3 regions of the Streptomyces sp. NPDC047042 genome follow, and region 3 is predicted to be linked to each of the others. Evidence: riboswitches for the same ligand, from Rfam matches in the RefSeq annotation. Region 3 holds a riboswitch; each other region holds the start of a gene.
What was found. Region 3 has a riboswitch for cyclic di-AMP ahead of ABZ855_RS21205 (transglycosylase family protein). Riboswitches for the same ligand answer to the same signal wherever they lie in the genome.
Positions count from the first base shown of each region.

Region 1: another riboswitch for cyclic di-AMP. It lies ahead of ABZ855_RS03075 (transglycosylase SLT domain-containing protein); the one in region 3 lies ahead of ABZ855_RS21205 (transglycosylase family protein).
Region 2: another riboswitch for cyclic di-AMP. It lies ahead of ABZ855_RS06955 (peptidoglycan DD-metalloendopeptidase family protein); the one in region 3 lies ahead of ABZ855_RS21205 (transglycosylase family protein).

Region 1 covers NZ_JBEYVP010000002.1:263,705-265,899, reverse strand. The annotation lists gene ABZ855_RS03080 (polyprenyl synthetase family protein) at 1-162, opposite strand, end outside; cyclic di-AMP (ydaO/yuaA leader) riboswitch at 701-866, shown strand; gene ABZ855_RS03075 (transglycosylase SLT domain-containing protein) at 870-1,361, shown strand; partial or broken gene ABZ855_RS03070 (HAD family hydrolase) at 1,605-2,195, opposite strand, start outside.
Region 2 covers NZ_JBEYVP010000005.1:125,044-127,238, forward strand. The annotation lists gene ABZ855_RS06955 (peptidoglycan DD-metalloendopeptidase family protein) at 112-1,074, opposite strand; cyclic di-AMP (ydaO/yuaA leader) riboswitch at 1,078-1,237, opposite strand; gene ABZ855_RS06960 (alpha-galactosidase) at 1,541-2,195, opposite strand, start outside.
Region 3 covers NZ_JBEYVP010000017.1:106,985-109,179, reverse strand. The annotation lists gene ABZ855_RS21210 (transglycosylase family protein) at 1-549, shown strand, start outside; cyclic di-AMP (ydaO/yuaA leader) riboswitch at 733-904, shown strand; gene ABZ855_RS21205 (transglycosylase family protein) at 908-1,645, shown strand; gene eno (phosphopyruvate hydratase) at 2,014-2,195, shown strand, end outside.

The DNA.
Region 1 (2,195 bases), on a different contig from region 3:
ACCGCCCGCCCGTACGAGATGCTGCGCGGCCTCCGTGATGAAGGGGACCTCGCTCTTGGTGGCTTCGAGCAAACCTTCCTCGACAGCCGCCAATCCGGCCTGGACATCGGCTTCGAGAGCCTGGTCCCGCACGCTCAGCCCGAACGGCCCGACGACGGTCACGAGGGATCTCCTGTCTGCTGTGTCTACTGGCGGTCACACGGTGTGTCGATAGGTCGCTGCCCTCACTCGAGTCAGCGTATCCGGTCATGTTTCGATCACCGCGAGCGCCCGCCCGTCCAGGCCGGGCGGTATCGGATCACGACCGGAATGTTTTTGATCAGTCCAAAGCATGGACATTTATAAGCACACCGCGCCCATCTCCGGCCCTTTCCGGTGACCGACACATGTCCCAAAAACCTCGAAACACCCCAAATTCACCACTCGCCCCATCGAGACCACCCCTACCCCCCACCTCGTGATTCGAGTCACGCCGTCAATCAACCCACACCCCCTCCTCCCCGCAAACTCCCCGTTCACAAAGGCAAGTTACCCCTCCACCCATCCTTTACCATTTGCCCGTTTTATTCCCAATGTGTGCACGATATGGGCAAGTCCTGCATTTCCGCCCCTTGTTCCACACGTGTGCTCTCGCATACGTTTCGCGCCACACCGGGCGGATCGCCGAATCCTGCCGCCGCCCGTAGAGCAGACCACCACCCACCCACATGTGACTCACGCAGGCAGGAGCGGGGGACCCAGGTAAGCCGCCGGTCCGGACATCGACGCCGGAGCGGCTAGGGGTGAAGCCGCGCGCCGCAGCGCGCCCGGCCGGGCATCTCCCGCCCGAACCCGACAGCTCACCTCGTAGGCGCCGGAGAGGACTCACCATGCCCGCACGAGGTCAGCACAACCGCGCGCGAACCCTTCGCCGCCCGCTCGCACTCACGCGCACACTCGCCATCACCGCGACGGCTGCCGCAGCCCTGGCCATCCCCTTCCTGACCGCGACGACGGCCTCCGCCGCCCCGTCGGCCGCGTCGTCGACGACGACGTACTACGCGAACAACCTGGACGGCTGGATCCGCGAATCGCTCGACATCATGGCGCAGAAGGGAATCCCCGGGACGTACGACGGCATCTACCGCAACATCATGCGCGAGTCGTCGGGCAACCCCTACGCCATCAACAACTGGGACTCGAACGCGGCAGCCGGCACCCCCTCCAAGGGCCTCCTCCAGGTCATCGACCCGACCTTCGCCGCGTACCACGTCGCCGGAACCTCGTTCGACCCCTACGACCCGATCGCCAACATCACCGCCGCCTGCAACTACGCGGCCGCGCGATACGGATCGATAGACAACGTGTACGGGGCCTACTAGGCCGACCGTCCCTGCCCGGGTGGGGCGGGCGTCCTCTGGGCCGGACCCACGACGCCCGCCCCACCCGGGCTCATTTCCGCCTACCCGGCCCTACTGCCGACCGACCCGTGTCGCAGCCGAGGCAGGTACCGAGGCCGATGACGGTGCCACGGCCCGTGCCCGTGCCGGTGCCGGTGCCGACCCTGGTACCGGCACTTCCCGGTCCGCCCAGTCCTCCCAGCCCTCCCAGCCCTTCCCCCGCCCGAACAACCGCTCCAGCACCACCGCGATCCCGTCGTCCTCGTTCGAGAGGGTGACCTCGTCCGCCACCGCCTTGAGCTCGGGATGGGCGTTGGCCATGGCGACACCGTGGGCCGCCCAGTCGAACATCGGGATGTCATTGGGCATGTCGCCGAAGGCGATGGTGGCGGACGAGGACAGCCCTAGATACTCGGCGGCCAACGCGAGCCCCGTCGCCTTGGTGATGCCGCATGGCTGCAGTTCGACGGTGCCGGGCCCCGACATGGTGACGGTCGCGAGCGAACCGACCGCTCCACGCGCCGCCGACGCCAACTCGTCGTCGGACAGCGACGGATGGCGAAGCAGCACCTTGCTGATGGGCGCGGCCCACAGATCGTCCCGGCGCGGCACCTGTACGGCGGGCAGCGTCGGGTGCGGCATCAGGTACCCGGGTTCGATCAGCGTGAGCCCGTCGACCCCGTCCTGATCGACGGCGGCGTACAACTGCCCGACCTCGGCCTCGATCTTGCCGAGCGCGGTCTCCGCCAGCTCCCGGTCCAGGGTCACCGACCACAGCAGGCGGTCCGCGCCGGCGTCGTACAACTGCGCTCCCTG
Region 2 (2,195 bases), on a different contig from region 3:
CACGGATAGGGAGTTGACTATCACACCCGCACACGCGCGCGTGAACGCGTCGAAGGCCGGACCCGGGAAACGGGTCCGGCCTTCGACGGCTGTCCTCGCCGCGAACGTTCGTCAGCCGACGGCGACGCCCTTCGAGCGGAGGTAAGCGACCGGGTCCACGTCGGAGCCGTAGTCCGGGGTGGTGCGGATCTCGAAGTGCAGATGCGGTCCGGTGACGTTGCCGGTCGCCCCGGACAGGCCGATCTGCTGGCCCGCGGTCACGGACTGACCGGCCGAGACGGAGAGCTGGGAGAGGTGGCCGTACTGCGCGTAGTAGCCGTCGGCGAGCTTGATGACGACCTGGTTGCCGTAAGCGCCGCCCCAGCCGGCGGAGACGACCGTGCCGGCGCCGACAGCCTTGAGGGAGGTGCCGGTCGGGACGACGAAGTCGACGCCCGTGTGGTAACCGCTGGACCACATGCTGCCCGCCACGTGGTACCCGGTGCCGATGGTGGCACCGGCCACGGGGAGGTTGAAGCCGCTGGAGCTGCCGGTACCGGTACCGGTGGCCTCGGCCGCCGTCGAGTTCGCGGCCGTCGCGCTCTCGGCGGCCGGCCGGGTGGCCTCTGCCTGTGTGGACTTGGGGGAGCTCAAGGACGCTTCCGCAGAGCCCGAGTTCGAGGCGGGCGACGAGGTCGACGCGGCCTTCCTGCCGATCGTCAGCTTCAGACCGGGGTGGATCAGGCTCGGGTCGGCGCCGATGGCGGTGCGGTTGTCCGAGTAGAGCTTCTTCCAGCCGCCGGCGACGCCCTGCTCCTGGGCGATCTTCGCGAGGTAGTCGCCGGCCCGGACGGAATAGGTCCGGGACTTCTTCGCGGCCTTTTGCGACTTCGCGGAAACCGCCTCGGCCGCAATGGATTTGGCCGTCACCGAAAGGGACGACACGGACTGAGTCGCGGACTCCGCCGTGACCGCGTGGGCGCCGGTGGCTCCCAGCAGCGGAAGAGCGAGAGCCGCTCCGCCGGTTCCGGCGACGGCTATCGAGCGGGTGAAGCGCTGGGACTTCGGACGGCGGTGCTTACCCTTCGCGGGCATGGCGAATTCCTTCTCCGTCGCCTGCGAGGTGAGCTGTCGGGTGCGGACTGGAGATGTCCGGCCACGCCTGGACGTGACTTGACCCCAAGCCTGTTCCGGAGACCGGAGCAGGCGTTCTACCTGTGGGTCCCCCGCTCCTGCCGTGGTCGGGTGGTCGAGACGGGATCCGGGCGGCGGCAGGATTGGGCGTCCGTCCGGATGGGTGGCGAACGTAAGCGACCAAGACGCACGGAAACAAGCCTGGGGTTCCCTGTGTACGGGTTTTCTGTGATCCACCCCAGAATTCCCGGTCACGATCCGTGAATTATCGATCTTTCCGTCGTGTGAACACCCTTAAAAGCCGCCGAAATTACGTGCACATGACGGCGACACACGGTCACGAATATGACGCTGCTCACTCGCCCGATTCACAGGAACCCGCATTCCCAAGCGAGTTGGAATCAATACGCCATAACGGACAGAAGCATCAGATGCGACGCAAGCGGAAAACTGCCGCATCGAGGTCACCCTTGAGTCCGGTTCGCAGGCCGTGGTGCAACAACACCGCACCTCGGTGGATTTCACCCGTTTCACGGCATTCGTAGACCGCCGAGGGGTCGAGCCCGCGGAGCCGCAGCGCCGGTACCGGCTCGCCGTGGTGCTGCGCCTGGAGCCAGGCGAGGACGACGGTCTCGTCCCCGAGCATGTACTGCACCGCGCTCAGCCCGCCGGCCGGGCGCCGCAGCCGGTAGAGGTCGCCGCGCTGCACGACGGGCCGGATCTCCTTGTAGAGCCCCACCCACTCCCCGGCCTCGGCCAGCTCCTCCTCCGTCCACGTCGTGAGGTCACCGCCGACGCCGAGCACCCCGGCCATCGCACTCACGAACCGGAACCGCAATGAGCTGACCCGGCCGTTCAGCTGGGTGTTCGGGCTGTCCGTGACCCAGGCGGCCATGACCCGCGCCGGATGGATCTGGCTGAAGCCCTCCTGGATGGCGAGTCGGTCCAGCGGGTCGGTGTTGTCGGAGGTCCACACCTGGTCCGTACGGGCGAGGACACCGAGGTCGATCCTGCCGCCGCCGCCCGAGCAGGACTCGAAGGCGACGTCGGGATGGGCCGCCCGCAGCCGGTCGAGGAGGGCG
Region 3 (2,195 bases):
GACTCCTCTGCCTCGTCCTCCTCCTCGTCGGGGGCGCCCACGCCCTCCGGGTCCCCTGGCGACGACTCCGCGGCCTCCGGCGACTCCTCGGGCTCCGCAAAGCCCTCCGGGTCCTCCCAGTCCCCCTCGCCGTCCGCGGCTGCGGCCGACGCCGCCGACGGGGCCGACTCGGGTGACTCGGTCGCCCCGGCCGCCTCGCCGGTCCCTTCCTCGCCGTCGGCCGGTACGGGCGAGGGGCAGGAAGGTGAGAGTTCATCCACAGATGCGACAAATGGGAAAGAGTCGGACAACTCCCAGCAGTTCGTGGGAATCGGGATCGACGGCAGCGGCAGCCTGACCACTCCCGGCACCGGGCGTCACCGTGGTGACGCCGAGGGGTCGTACACCGTGCGTACCGGAGACACCCTCTGGAGCATCGCCGAATCCCTTGACCTCGCCGACGGATGGTCCGGGCTCTTCGCCGAGAACGAGAACACCGTCGGCACTGATCCCAATCACATCCTCCCCGGTCAGACCCTCGCTGTCGGTGTCGAACCGGTGCAAAAGTAGGCGGAGTTCGCGTCACGATTCGAGCTGAATGTCCGTTATGGATGCGGTGAGAGATAGATCTCAGAAGCCCTGATCGTCTTTGTATTTCAGAGGATCAGCTGTTTACGGTCGTCATCGCCCGCCACAGTGGGCCCCGTCGGTCGCAACGCCGAATCCTGCCACCGGCCGCACGGGAACAGTCGTCGCTGTCAAGCGCCGTAGGCAGGAGCGGGGGACCCAAGGTAGGCGCCGCACCGGGCAGTTGTCCGGAGCGGCTCGGGGTGAAGCCGTACGCCGCCCGACAGGGGCGTACGGCCGGGCAACTCAACCGGCCCGAACCCGACAGCTCACCTCGCAGGCGTCGGTGAGGGGATCTTTCATGCTGTTTTCCGGCAAGGGCAAGCACCGTCGTCCGTCCAAGGCCAGCCGCGCCGTCGCCATCGCCGGCGTGACCGGTGCCGCCGTCGCCGCTCCGCTGCTCGCGGCCGGCTCCGCCTCCGCCGCCACCTCCGCCGAGTGGGACGCCGTCGCCCAGTGCGAGTCCGGCGGCAACTGGTCCATCAACACCGGCAACGGCTACTACGGCGGTCTGCAGTTCTCCGCCTCGACCTGGGCCGCGTACGGCGGCACGGCGTACGCGTCCACCGCCAACCAGGCCTCCAAGGCCCAGCAGATCGAGATCGCCGAGAAGGTCCTCGCGGGCCAGGGCAAGGGCGCCTGGCCGGTCTGCGGCGTGGGCCTGTCCAGCGCCGCGTACGACGGCGGTGCGAGCGGCAACACGGGCGCCGGTACGGGCGACAACTCGTCCAGCAGCAACAGCAACAGCAGCAACAGCGGCTCCAGCAACTCCGGTGAGACCGCCACCCGCTCCACCGACAACCAGCAGGCCTCCCGTTCGCAGGATCGGCCCGCCGCGAAGAAGACCGTCACCACCCCGACCGGCAAGAAGGTCAAGAAGGGCGACGGCGAGTACAAGGTCGTCAAGGGCGACACCCTCAGCGCGATCGCCGAGGCGCACGACGTCAAGGGCGGCTGGCAGAAGCTGTTCCAGCTGAACAAGGACATCATCGACGACGCCGACTTCATCTACCCGGGCCAGCAGCTGCACCTCGGCTGATCCCGGTCACCCGCACCGGCTCCGACACCTCCCCCAAGCGGTTCGGAAAGCGGCCGGTGAGAAGGTGAACCGCAGGGCTCTCACGCCCGTGCCCTTCATTGTGAGGGCCTCGTGAGGGCCACCCCCGTCCCCCACGGGCTCCCCGCCCCGGTGCGTTCTCCCCCGTACGCACCGGGGCGGGGCTTTTTGTTCCCAGGGGGAACAATGTTTACCCTCGGTTCCGTCCATGTTCCGTCCAGGGGGTGGTCGGACGGCTGGCCGATCGCCCGGAGCCGGTTAGGCTCATCATCGCGGAGCCGCCGCGGCCCCGTACTCGCGAGGCCCAGCAGCCCCGCGTACCCCGCGTCACATTCCATAAGGAGATGCTCGTGCCGTCCATCGACGTCGTCGTAGCCCGGGAAATCCTCGACTCGCGAGGCAACCCCACCGTCGAGGTCGAGGTCGGCCTCGATGACGGCAGCACCGGTCGTGCCGCCGTCCCGTCCGGCGCCTCCACCGGTGCCTTCGAGGCCATCGAGCTGCGCGACGGTGACCCCAACCGCTACCTCGG